3 regions of the Streptomyces changchenzhani genome follow, and region 2 is predicted to be linked to each of the others. Evidence: riboswitches for the same ligand, from Rfam matches in the RefSeq annotation. Region 2 holds a riboswitch; each other region holds the start of a gene.
The links. Region 2 has a riboswitch for cobalamin ahead of metE (5-methyltetrahydropteroyltriglutamate--homocysteine S-methyltransferase). Riboswitches for the same ligand answer to the same signal wherever they lie in the genome.
Positions count from the first base shown of each region.

Region 1 (3,978 bases), on a different contig from region 2:
GCTCCAGGTGCGATAAAGGGAAGTCCTGCCGGCGCGCCCGACTCGATCAGCCGCAGCAGCGCGTCCGTATCCGCGTGTTCTTCGATGAGGTCTCCGAGGCGGTCGAGCTGCTCCTCGCGCAGCGCCTCGAAGGAAGTGTCGGGTGCCGGTACGAAGCGTCGTCCGGCGGCGGTGGCCACTTCGCGCAGGAACGCGCGCCGGAAGGCGTCGCTCTCCAACGACCCGTGCCAGTGGGTGCCCCAGACCGCGCCGGCCCGGCAGCCGTCCAAGGCATGCCCCCGGTCGTCGGTGAGGAACCCTTCGCCGCCGAGCACTTCGGCGACGCCGTGATGGATCTCGTAGCCCTCGACGGGCTCGCCCAGCGCGGTCCCGACGGGCCGCGCGAGGGTCTTCTCGACGGCGAACCGCACCCGCACCGGGAGCAGCCCCAGCCCTTCGACGGATCCCGCGCGTGATTCGACGTGGTCCTCGATGTGCCGGCCGAGCAGCTGGTAACCGCCGCAGATGCCGAGCACCGGACGGCCTTCCGCGGCCCGCCTGGCCAGTGCGTCGGCGAGCCCTCGCTCGCGCAGCCACTGCAGGGCACGGACCGTTCCGCGCGTCCCCGGCACGATCACCAGGTCGGCGTCGACGAGCTCCTCGGCCCGGTCCACGAACCGCACGACGACGCCCGGTTCGGCGGCCAGCGCGTCCACGTCGGTGAAGTTCGACATGAGGGGCACCGCGCACACGGCGACGCGCAGGACGTCCTCGCCGAAGGGCGGTGCGACGACGGACTCGCGTACGGCGCCACGCATCGAAACCCGCAGTCCGTCCTCCTCGTCGATGCCCAGACCGTGGGTGAACGGCAGCACGCCGTAGGTCCGCCGTCCCGTCAGGCCCTCCAGCATGTCCAGGCCGGGTTCGAGGAGCGACACATCGCCGCGGAACTTGTTGATCAGGTATCCGGCGACCAGCTTCTGGTCCTCGGCACAGAGCAGCGCGGTCGTACCGAAGAAGGAGGCGAACACACCGCCCCGGTCGATGTCGCCGACGACGACCACGGGGAACTGCGCGGCCCGCGCGATACCCATGTTGACGATGTCGGTACGCCGCAGATTGATCTCGGCGGGGCTGCCCGCGCCCTCGCAGATCACCGCGTCGTACGTGCCGCGCAGTTCCTTCAGACAGTCCGTCACAACACCGAGCAGCGATTCCTGCCTGCCCCCGTGCAGCGCATTCCCGGGGGACGCCCCCCCGGACCCCCCGAAGAACCCACGGGCACTCATCTCGCCCACGGCCTTGCCCAGCAGGACGACCTGGCTGGAGCGATCGCTGCCGGGCTTGAGCAGCACCGGGTTCATGAGCGCGGTCGGCTCGACGCGGGCCGCCTGGGCCTGCATGGCCTGGGCCCGGCCGATCTCCGCGCCCCCGCGGGTGACGAAGGAGTTCAGCGACATGTTCTGGGCCTTGAAGGGGGCGACCTTCACACCCTTGCGTACGAGCCACCGGCAGATCCCGGCGGTCACGACGCTCTTGCCGGCGTCGGAGGTGGTCCCCGCGACGAGCAGACCGCCCCCCAACTGGTCCTTCATACGTGTCCCTTCGGGTTACGGATCCTGCTCCTGCTGCTCCTGCGGTCGGCCGCGCGCAGCGCACCGAAGGCGAGACGCCCCGCGACGGCCGTCACCAGGGCCAGCGCACCGACGCGCCGGGACAGCCGGGCCGCCCGCTCGATGTCCCCGGCGCCGACGGGCCGGCCGGTGGCGTTGAGCACGGGCCGGTGCTCGACCCGTCCCGCGTACGAGAGCGTGCCGCCGAGCCGCACACCGAGCGCCCCCGCGAAAGAGGCTTCCACCGGGCCCGCGTTGGGGCTGGGGTGCTTCGAAGCGTCCGCGCGCCAGGCCCGTACCGCACCCCGGGTGTCGTCGCCGGCCAGCGCCGCGAGTGCGGCGGTCAGCCGGGCTCCGGGCCAGCCCGCCACGTCGTCGAGGCGCGCGGAGGCCCACCCGTACCGCAGGTACTTGGCCGATTTGTGGCCCACCATGGCGTCCAGCGTGTTCACGGCACGGAACCCCACCAGGCCGGGTACGCCGCCCAGCGCACCCCAGACGAGGGCGCCGACCACCGCGTCCGAGGTGTTCTCGGCGACGGACTCGACAACGGCGCGGGCGATTTGCGCGGCGTCCAGGGACTGCGGGTCGCGTCCGCACAGGTGGGGGAGGCGTTCGCGGGCCACCTCGATGTCCCCGGCCTCCAGGGCACAGCCGATGGCCCGCGCCTCACGGCCGAGCGAGGTCCCCCCGACGACGGCCCAGGTGGTGGCGGCAGTCAGCGCCAAAGCCGCGGCGGGGCGACGGCGCAGGGCGTGCGCGGCCAGCGCGGCGGCGCCCGTCGCGCCCCCGGCGCACACCAGGGCGTGCAGCGCGCCCCACCCGCGGTGGTCACGCCACAAGGCCGCCTCGACCGCGCCCGCGGCCCGCCCGAACGCGGCGACCGGATGCCCCCGGCGGGGATCGCCGAGAACGAGGTCGCCGAGCAGGCCGGCCGTGGCGCCGTACGCAAAAATGCGATCGGCACGCATGGGGTCAGCAGGTCGCAGCGCCTGGAAGCGCGCGGGTACGCACTGGAGCAATCACAGGTATGGGGGAGGGGCAGCCGGGCATGGCGGTATGTCCTCACTCAGGGTCCGCGCCCTGGTTCGACGTGACCGGCGGTGAGAGTTCCTGGCTTCCGGGGTGGGTGTCTCCCCGGTGACAGTGGCGGGACCGCGCCGGATTCGCACCGGACTTCCTCTCCTGCCGCCGTAATTGGCTCGGGCAGTCCACCACGCTCCGCGAATGCCGTCAACTTGCTGTTGACCTGCGACGGGAGAGTGTGTCGGGGCACACAGAAACCGCCCCGCGGCGGGCCGGGCGGGGCCTGTCACGGGGCGTTGCGGGGCGGTTGCGGGTGGCGGGCGCCGGAGGCGGCCCGAGGGCGCGGAGGGGTCAGGCGACGATCAGGAAGATCCCGTACGCCACGGCGCCCACGCACAGCGCGAAGCACGCGTACGCGCCGGTGCGGGCCAGGGAGACGGCTCCGCCGCCCTGCGCGGTGGCCGCTGCCTGCTTGGACAGTCCGACGATACCGAGGGTGAACAGACCCACGAGCGCGACGGTGACGACAAGGCTCACGCCGAATACGGTGCCGAGGGCTACCCAGTCGATTTTCATGCTGATTCGTCCTTACACCGTGGCCGGGCGGGCCGGCTCGGTGACGCTCGCGGCCGGGGCCGGGATGGTGGTCTTCAGGCTGTCGGCGGTGGCGGGGCCACCGATGGGGGGCGGGCTGACGGCCGCGATGGCGGTGGTCACGACGCCCGCGGGCTCGTGGAGCTCGTCGTTGGTGACGTTGGTGTGGTCGACCGGCTGGCGGCGCGAGAGCGACCAGATGATCCCGGAGCCCGCGACGAGCAAGGCGGCGACTGCGGCGATGCCCCAGGGGCCCTGCTTGGTCAGGAACTCCGCGCACGCGGCGACCAGACCGGCGGCCGGCAGGGTCAGGCCCCAGGCGACGAACATCCGGGTCGCCGTGGACCAGCGGACCACGCCGCCCTTGCGGCCGAGGCCGGCGCCCATCACGGAGCCGGAGCAGACCTGGGTGGTGGAGAGGGAGAAGCCGAGGTGCGAGGAGGCCAGAATGACCGTGGCGGCACTGGTCTGGGAGGCGAAGCCCTGCGGCGGACGCAGCTCGGTGAGGCCCTTGCCCATGGTGCGGATGATGCGCCAGCCGCCCAGGTAGGTGCCCAGCGCGATCGCCACACCGGCGGAGACGATGACCCACAGCGGCGGGTTGGAGCCGGGGGCGAGGACGTTTCCGGTGACGAGGGCGAGGGTGATGATGCCCATCGTCTTCTGCGCGTCATTGGTGCCGTGGGCCAGCGAGACCAGACCGGCGGAGGCGATCTGGCCCGCCCGGTACCCCTTGGCGGTGGCCTTCTCGTCGGTCTTCTTCGCG
Region 1 covers NZ_JBDHNH010000007.1:420,120-424,097, forward strand. Annotated here, with positions in the region: gene ABCR94_RS23680 (cobyric acid synthase) at 1-1,562, opposite strand, end outside; gene ABCR94_RS23685 (cobalamin biosynthesis protein) at 1,571-2,563, opposite strand; cobalamin riboswitch at 2,681-2,823, opposite strand; gene ABCR94_RS23690 (hypothetical protein) at 2,970-3,194, opposite strand; gene ABCR94_RS23695 (inorganic phosphate transporter) at 3,207-3,978, opposite strand, start outside.
Region 1: another riboswitch for cobalamin. It lies ahead of ABCR94_RS23685 (cobalamin biosynthesis protein); the one in region 2 lies ahead of metE (5-methyltetrahydropteroyltriglutamate--homocysteine S-methyltransferase).

Region 2 (3,978 bases):
CCGAAGTGCCCTCCGCTTCCAGGTCGTTGACCTCGTCGCGCAGGGCGAGCGCGACCTGGCGGGCCGTGTCGCCGAGCGGCTGGTCGTCGCGCACGAAGGACCAGGCGAGCATGGTGACGGGGCCGGTGAGCATGCCCTTGACCGGGCGGTCGGTGAGGGAGTTGGCGTACGACGTCCAGCGCACCGTCATCGGGTGGGGCCGGGAGATGTCGCCCGCGAGCACCGGCGGGCGGACATAGCGGGTGCCGTAGGACTGGACCCAGCCGTGCTGGGTGGCGAGGTAGCCGGTGAGCTGCTCGGCGAAGTACTGCACCATGTCGTTGCGTTCGGGCTCGCCGTGCACCAGGACGTCGATGCCGGCCTTCTCCTGGAAGGCGAGTACGTCGCGGATCTCGTTCTCGATGCGCTGCTCATAGGCGGCGGTGTTGATGCGGCCGGCGCGCAGATCGGCGCGGGCGGTGCGCAGTTCGGTCGTCTGCGGGAACGAGCCGATGGTGGTGGTGGGCAGCAGCGGCAGGTTGAGGTGGGCGCGCTGGGCCACCGTGCGCTCGTCGTACGGCTGGGAGCGGCGGCCGTCCGCGTCGGTGACAGCGGCGGCGCGGGCTCGTACGGCCGGGTTGCGGGTGATCGGGGAGTTCTCGCGGGAGGCGAGGTCGGCCCGGTTGGCGGCGAGTTCCGCTGTGATGACGCCGGTGCCCTGGGCCAGTCCCTTGGCGAGGGTGACGATCTCCGTGGTCTTCTGCCGGGCGAAGGCGAGCCAGCGCAGGATCTGCGGGTCGATGTCGCGTTCGGCCGAGGCGTCGACCGGAACGTGCAGGAGGGAGCAGGAGGCGGCCACATCGACCTGGTCGGCGAGGCCGAGGAGCGTGCCGAGGGTGGACAGGGACTTCTCAAGGTCGTTGATCCAGATGTTGCGGCCGTTGACCACTCCGGCGATGAGCCGCTTGCCGGGGAGTCCGCCCACCGAGGCCAGCGCGTCGAGGTTGGCGGCTGCCGCGTCGGTGAAGTCGAGCGCCAGGCCCTCGATCGGGGCTTTTGCCAGGACCGGCAGGGCGTCGCCGAGCCGGTCGAAGTACGAGGCGACGAGGATCTTGGGCCGGTCGGTGAGGGCGCCGAGGGCGCGGTAGGTGCGGGCGGCGGCGGTCAGCTCGGCCGGGGTGCGGTCCTGGACCAGGGCGGGCTCGTCGAGCTGTACCCAGTCGGCACCGGCCGACCGCAGATCGGCGAGGACCTCCGCGTACACGGGCAGCAGCCGGTCGAGCAGTGTCAGCGGCTCGAAGTCGGCGGCGACGCCCGGTGCGGGCTTGGCCAGCAGGAGGTAGGTGACGGGGCCGACGAGGACGGGCCGCGCCGGGTGGCCGAGCGAGAGGGCTTCCGTCAGCTCGGCGACCTGCTTGGTGGAGTCGGCCGCGAAGACGGTGTCGGGGCCGAGCTCGGGCACCAGGTAGTGGTAGTTGGTGTCGAACCACTTGGTCATCTCAAGGGGAGCCACGTCCTGGTTGCCGCGCGCCATGGCGAAGTAGCCGTCGAGCGCGTCGGTGTTGACGGCGGCGCGGTGGCGGGTGGGGATCGCGCCGACCATGACGCTGGTGTCCAGGACGTGGTCGTAGTAGGAGAAGTCGCCGGTGGGCACCTCGTGGATGCCGGCGTCTGCCAACTGCTGCCAGTTCGAACGGCGCAGGCCCTCGGCGGTCTCCTTCAGGGCGTCCGCGGTGACGCGGCCCTTCCAGTAGCCCTCGATGGCCTTCTTCAGTTCGCGGTTCTGGCCCTGGCGGGGGTAGCCGTACACGGTGGCTCGTGCTGCCGCGGCTGCGGGCTTGGTGTTCACGGAAATCTCCTTCGCGAGATGACTCCTGAAAATCCCGGAGACGGGACACGGACGCGAAGGGATGACGAACCGAACGGATCCCATGCACGCCATCGGCGCTGCATTCCGTCTGGTATGTACGCCGACCCGCCCACGAGGTCACCGGGATCTCCGCACACGATCGGTCGCGTACGGGCAACGGGCAGGTCTTCGGACTCGCGGGCACATCCGCCGGGGCGGACTCCTACTGGCCGTCGCTTCCCAGATCCGACCGGACCCAGTGCTTATGACGACTGTCGTTCCCACTTACCGCTGCGGGGCAGTCCCGGATTCCCACCGGGTTCCCTCTTACGACGCGTCTGTCTGGCGGACAGGGCGTACCAGCTGCACGCGCCAGGTTAGAGGGGCGTGCAGCTCCTCGCGCGCCACTGTTCACATTCCGGACCGTGATATGAGACACGGCCAGACAGGCGAAGATCTGAGGGGTGTTGCTCTGCGGCAGCCCGGTCAGCCGGAAGAACCGGTCGGCTCGATGAGCCGACCGGTTCTTCATCCGGGCGGACCGTTGGAACCCATGGCCGCCGAAACGTCCGAGGCCGACGCGGACGGCCACGGCCGAGGGGCGCCGGGCCGCAGGACGAAGTTGGCTGTCATCGCCCCGCAGAGTACCGCCCCGGTTTGTTGACATGCCGAAACTTGCTCGCTTTACTCAGGACAACGCCAGAGTTGATCACCCGGCGCCAGAGGTACGCCCAGCCGGTGAAGCGGTCCACGCGCCGTAAGTCCGGACTGAGTCGCCAGGTCTCGCGCGAAGACCGCGGAGTCCGAGGCGGGGACGTGCCCCCCATCTCCTGGATCTTGTGATGCTCTCCGTCAACCGTGTTCTGTCTCGTCGGTACGTTTCCGTGGCGGCGGCGGTGGTCGTCCCACTGTTGGCCTTCTCCGCAGCGTGCGCGACGGCCCCGACGGTGTCCCTCCCGCCGGCCCATGCCGATTTCGACTACCAGATCGGCAAGCCCTACACACCCCCGCCCGGTGTGAAGGTAGTCAGCCGTGACTACACCGCCTCGCCGGCGGCGGGCCTGTACAACATCTGTTACGTCAACGCCTTCCAGGCCCAGCCGGGAGCCGAAGAGGAGTGGGGTGATCTGCTGCTGCGGGACGCGCGCCGGGACATCGTCTATGACGAGGACTGGGGCGAGGCCATCCTGGACATCCGCACCGACAGCAAGCGGCAGCGGATCGCCGCCAAGGTGAACCCCTGGATCGACACCTGCGCGGACAAGGGCTTCAAGGCTGTCGAGCCGGACAACCTGGATACCTTCGAGCGGACCGATCTGATCAGTGAGGCCAACGCGAAGGCGTTCATCAGGCTGCTCTCCGATCACGCCCACCGCAAGGGCCTGGCGATCGCGCAGAAGAACACCTTGGGCCTGTCCACCGCTCATGAGGAGACGGGTCTCGACTTCGCCATCACGGAAGAGTGCGGCGAGTGGGACGAGTGCGGTGACTACACCGAGGGATTCGGTGACAACGTGATCGTGATCGAGTACAAGGAGCAGGCCTTCAGGAAGACCTGCTCCGGGTTCGGCGACCGGGTCAGTGTCGTTCTGCGTGATCTCGACGTCACCGCCCCGGGGAACAACGAGTACGTCCGTAAGACCTGCTGAACCGATCCGTCGGAGCGGGCCCGTCCCGTCGTCAAGGGTGCCTGGCGCAGCAGGGGTCCTGTGCCGGGCACCCTCGTGCATGGGGGGCTTCCCCGCTGTTCAGGCGACTGCGGGGACGAGGTTTGATCCTCTGGCGGGGTTGGGATCAGTGGGGATCGACAGCGCTGATTCGCTTTCGCTGTGAGTGGCGGGGGCCTCCGCGTCCTTCAGTAGTTCGATCAGTGAGCTGCGGGCACGGGCCACACGAGAGCGGATAGTGCCTATGGGGCATCCAATGGCGGCTGCGGCCTCGGCGTAGGGGAGCCCCAGGAGCTGTGTGAGCACGAAGGATTCGCGGCGTTCTGCTGGAAGGGTCGCCAGGAGGTCCGCGAGCGCGATTCCGTCCTCGAAGCCGGGTAGGTCGCGCGGTTGTTTCCTCTCGGCGGCGGACTGCCAGTCGTCCCTGTCCGAGATCTTGGGCCGGGCGGCGGAGTGGCGCAGGCTGTCGACGACGGTGCGGCG
Region 2 covers NZ_JBDHNH010000004.1:172,005-175,982, forward strand. Annotated here, with positions in the region: partial or broken gene metE (5-methyltetrahydropteroyltriglutamate--homocysteine S-methyltransferase) at 1-1,828, opposite strand, end outside; cobalamin riboswitch at 1,992-2,207, opposite strand; gene ABCR94_RS15065 (endo alpha-1,4 polygalactosaminidase) at 2,671-3,477, shown strand; gene ABCR94_RS15070 (sigma-70 family RNA polymerase sigma factor) at 3,577-3,978, opposite strand, start outside.

Region 3 (3,978 bases), on a different contig from region 2:
CGACGAGCTCGCGGACGGTCAGCTCGAAGCCCGCCTGGCCGTCCTGCGGGACCGTCGCGATGCGCCGGGCGCGGGCCTTCGCGCCCATGGCGTGCAGGTCGTCGCCGTCAAGCAGGACCCGGCCGTGGGTGGGCGCCAGCGTCCCGTACACGCAGCGCAGCAGGGTCGTCTTCCCGCTGCCGTTGGGGCCGACCAGGCCGACGGTCTCGCCGTGCGCGGCGGTCAGGTCGACGTCGTCGACGAGGTGGTGGCCGCCGATTCCGTAACTGAGTCCCTCGGTGCGCAGCTCGGTCATGCGGGGGCTCCTTCGGGGCGGCGGCGCAGCATCCACAGGAAGAACGGGCCGCCGGTCAGTGCGGTCAGTACGCCGACGGGGATGTCCTGGGGCGCCGCGACCGTGCGGGCGGCCAGGTCGGCCACCACCAGGAAGACGGCCCCGGCGAGTGCGGTGACGGGCAGCAGTCGGCGGTGTCCGGCGCCGACGACCATGCGGGCGGCGTGCGGGACCATCAGGCCGACGAAGCCGATCGCGCCGCTGAAGGCGACGAGTACGCCGGTGAGCAGCGAGGCGAGCACGAAGATCGCGGCGCGGAAGCGGCCGGTGTCCAGGCCCAGGACGGTGGCGCCCTCCTCCCCCACCAGGAGCAGGTCGAGCGGCCGGGCGACGCCGAGGAGCAGGGCCGTACCTGCGACGAGGACGATCGCGGGCAGCGCGAGCTGGTCCCAGCGGGCGCTGCCGAGGCCGCCGAGGGTCCAGTAGAGGATTTCCTTGAGGTGGTCGGCGCGGGCCGAGGTGACCATGAGGAGGCTGGTCAACGCGGACAGGATGTAGGAGACGGCCACTCCGGCGAGGATGAGCCGGCCGGTCGTCAGGGTGCCGCCGGTGCGGGCCAGCGCGTACACGACGACGAGTGAGGCGAGCGCCCCGGCGAAGGCGGCCAGCGGGATGGTGACGGTGGTGGCGACGCCCGCGCCGATGCCGAGGACGATGACGGCGACCGCGCCCACGGAGGCCCCGGAGGAGACGCCGAGGAGGAACGGGTCGGCGAGCTGGTTGCGTACGAGGGCCTGCAGCACCGTGCCGATGACGGCGAGCCCGGCCCCGACGACCGCGCCGAGCAGGACGCGCGGCAGCCGGACGTCGAGGACGATCGTGCGGTACGGGCCGGGGTCGGCGCCGCCGGTGAGGATCTCCAGGACCCGGTCGGCCGGGATGCGTACGGATCCCAGCGCGAGGCCCGCGACCGTCGCCGCGGCGAGGGCCGCGGCGAGGCTGGCGAGTACCAGGCCGTAGCGCAACCGCCCGCGCGTGGCGGGGGTCTTGCAGCTCATGGCGCTACTTCTTCAGGTCCGGGTGCAGCTGTTGGGCCAGTTTCTCGATGGCGGCGGGGACGCGGACGCCGAGGACCATGTCGGAGAGGGGCACCACGGCGAAGCGCTTGTTCTTGATGGCGGGGACGTCGGCGAGGGCCGGGTCCTCCAGGAGCCGCTTCTTCTTCTGGGCGACGGTGGTGGAGCCGTAGTCGTAGATGACGATGGCCTCGGGCTTGCGGTCGACGACGTTCTCCCAGGAGGCGTCACCGAAGGCCTTGTTGAGATCGGCGAAGACGTTGGCGCCGCCGGCCCTGGTGATGATCTCGTTGCCGATGCCCTTGCCGCCTGCGGTGAAGGCGGTCTTGTCGCCGCTGTCGTAGACGAGGACGCTGACCGGCTTGAGGTCCTTGAGCTTCTTGGTGGTCGCGGCGTCGGTGGCCTTGGCCACGGTGATCCAGCGTTCGGCGCGGTCGCCGACGCCGAAGGTGCGGCCGGTTTCGCGGACCTCGTTGTAGAGGTCGTCGAGGGTGGTTTTGCCCTTGTCGCAGTTCTCCACATTGAGGCGCGACTCGATGCCGGACTTCTTGAGGGCTTCGCGGCTGCGGCCTTCGCTCGCCGTGAACGCGGAGGCGTAGCCGCCGTAGACGAAGTCGGGGTCGGCGGCGAGCAGCTTCTCGTACGAGGGGTACTCCTTGGCCACCACCGGGGTGGCCTCGTACGCCTGCTCGTACTCGGGGAGCACCTTGTCGTCGAGGTAGGCGGTCCCGGCGAGGGACTTCGCGAGGCCGAGCTCCAGCATCACCTCGGTGACGTGCTGGTTCATGGTGACGGCGCGCTTCGGGGGTGCGTCGAAGGTGGTCTTCACGCCGCAGTTGGTGACGGTGTACGGGAAGCCCGCGCCCGCCTTGGCTGCGGGCTTCTTGGGCTCCGGGGTGGAGCTGCACGCGGTGAGCGGGAGCATGACCGCGGCGGCGGTTATGAGCGCGGCGAGGTTGCGGGTACGCGGGCTGCGGGCGCGCGGGGGCCAGGACATGGCGGTATGCCTCCTCCGGGGGATTTCCTCGTCCCCTGGTCGGTGCGGAAGGCGGCAGCTCAGTTCCTGGCTTCCAGACGTTTGGCCTGGTCACAGTGGCGGGACCGTGCCGGATTCACACCGGCTTCCTGGGTCTGCCGCCCGGGTCGGGCACAGTGTCTCACCTGGGCGGGCGCGGGGCTTTCGCGGACCCTGGTCGGCCTCCTGGCCAGCTCTGGCCGGCTGGCTCTGCCCATGGGACCGTCAGCAACGTCATGACCCGCAATACCTAGACGCTTTCGACCTCGCTCATCAGCAGTCTCAGCGTCAGCGAGTGCTTTTCCGGCGGCAGCGCCTCCATAGCAGCCTGCGCGTAGGCGACACCCCCGGTGTGGTCGCCGGAGCGGGCGAGCATGAGCCCACGGTGCATTTCAAGGTGGGTGGCGAACCGGGGAAGTGTGGCGGGCAGTTCGCGACGGGCGGCCTCCTGCGCTGCAACGGCGGTCCCCTCGTCGCCGAGTCGTGCCGCCAGCAGTGAGATGAAGACGTTCATGCGCCACCACGGCACGGCATAGTCCGAGGTCTGCTCGTACGACGCTGCCTTGTCGAAGACCCGCCGCCGCCCCCTGCTGATCAGATGACGTGCCGTGGCTCGGTCGCCCCGGATGGCCGCTGCGTGGGCCTTGCCCATGATCGCGTTCAAGAGCCCCAACGAAGGCTTGTCGCTGATCGCCATGGCTTGATCGGCCAGCACATCGGCGACGCCGAGCGATGCCCCTTCGTACCCCAGGGCGATCGCGGCGCGCCCACGGACCCATACGCGCGCCTGGTCGCCTCCGGACTGGTCCGCCGCCTGGGCGGCCATGCGGTACCAGTTGACGGCCTTGGACCCATCCGGACCGGGAAACGTCTTCGCGTACAACGTCATCAGACGCGAGGCAACGGACCACAGTTGCGGGTTGTCCAACTGCTGCTGCACCACAACGAGTTCGCCAGAAATATGCCGCTGAATGTCGGCAGCGCCCATCGACATGTATTCGGTGCCGTAGGTGGCCAGCTTGGCTTCCCACTCGTCCGCCGACGGCCCGCCCTGGAAGCGAGCGGCAAACCCCACCGACAAGAGGTCTGAAGCCACCACCGGAGCTATCGCGGTGGCGGCAACATCTGAGAGGGACGTGCGTCGGTTCACTTCACCTTCCAAAACGGCCAAAGGAACGTCAAGGGCGGCAGACAGGCACCGGAGGTAGAACGGCCCCGGCGTCACCTTGGAACGCTCCCAGCGGCTCACATACTCCCGGTCAAGGCTCGTCCCGAAGGCAGCGTTCACCTCCGACGCCAACCGTCCTTGACTCCAGCCGCGCGCCGTACGCAAGTCTTTGATCAATTGCCCGATGGCCATGTCCCCATGGTGCCCCTACTGCTGCCAGTGGACAGAGAAGTATGCGGCTTCGACGGCTACTTGCCCCTACGGATGCCCCTACGTTGCCCTGGCTGGACCCCGTAACCCCCATTCGCCTCGTGCATTCAGAAGGACACGTATGGACCTGACCGGAAAGAAGATTCTGGTTTTCGGTGTGCTCACCGAGACCTCGATGGGCTACAAGATCGCGGAGAGCGCGTCGGAGCAGGGGGCCGACATCATCCTGGCCAAC
Region 3 covers NZ_JBDHNH010000001.1:1,240,710-1,244,687, reverse strand. Annotated here, with positions in the region: gene ABCR94_RS05860 (ABC transporter ATP-binding protein) at 1-295, opposite strand, end outside; gene ABCR94_RS05855 (FecCD family ABC transporter permease) at 292-1,332, opposite strand; gene ABCR94_RS05850 (ABC transporter substrate-binding protein) at 1,337-2,347, opposite strand; adenosylcobalamin (AdoCbl) riboswitch at 2,398-2,489, opposite strand; gene ABCR94_RS05845 (helix-turn-helix domain-containing protein) at 2,616-3,725, opposite strand; gene fabI (enoyl-ACP reductase FabI) at 3,865-3,978, shown strand, end outside.
Region 3: another riboswitch for cobalamin. It lies ahead of ABCR94_RS05850 (ABC transporter substrate-binding protein); the one in region 2 lies ahead of metE (5-methyltetrahydropteroyltriglutamate--homocysteine S-methyltransferase).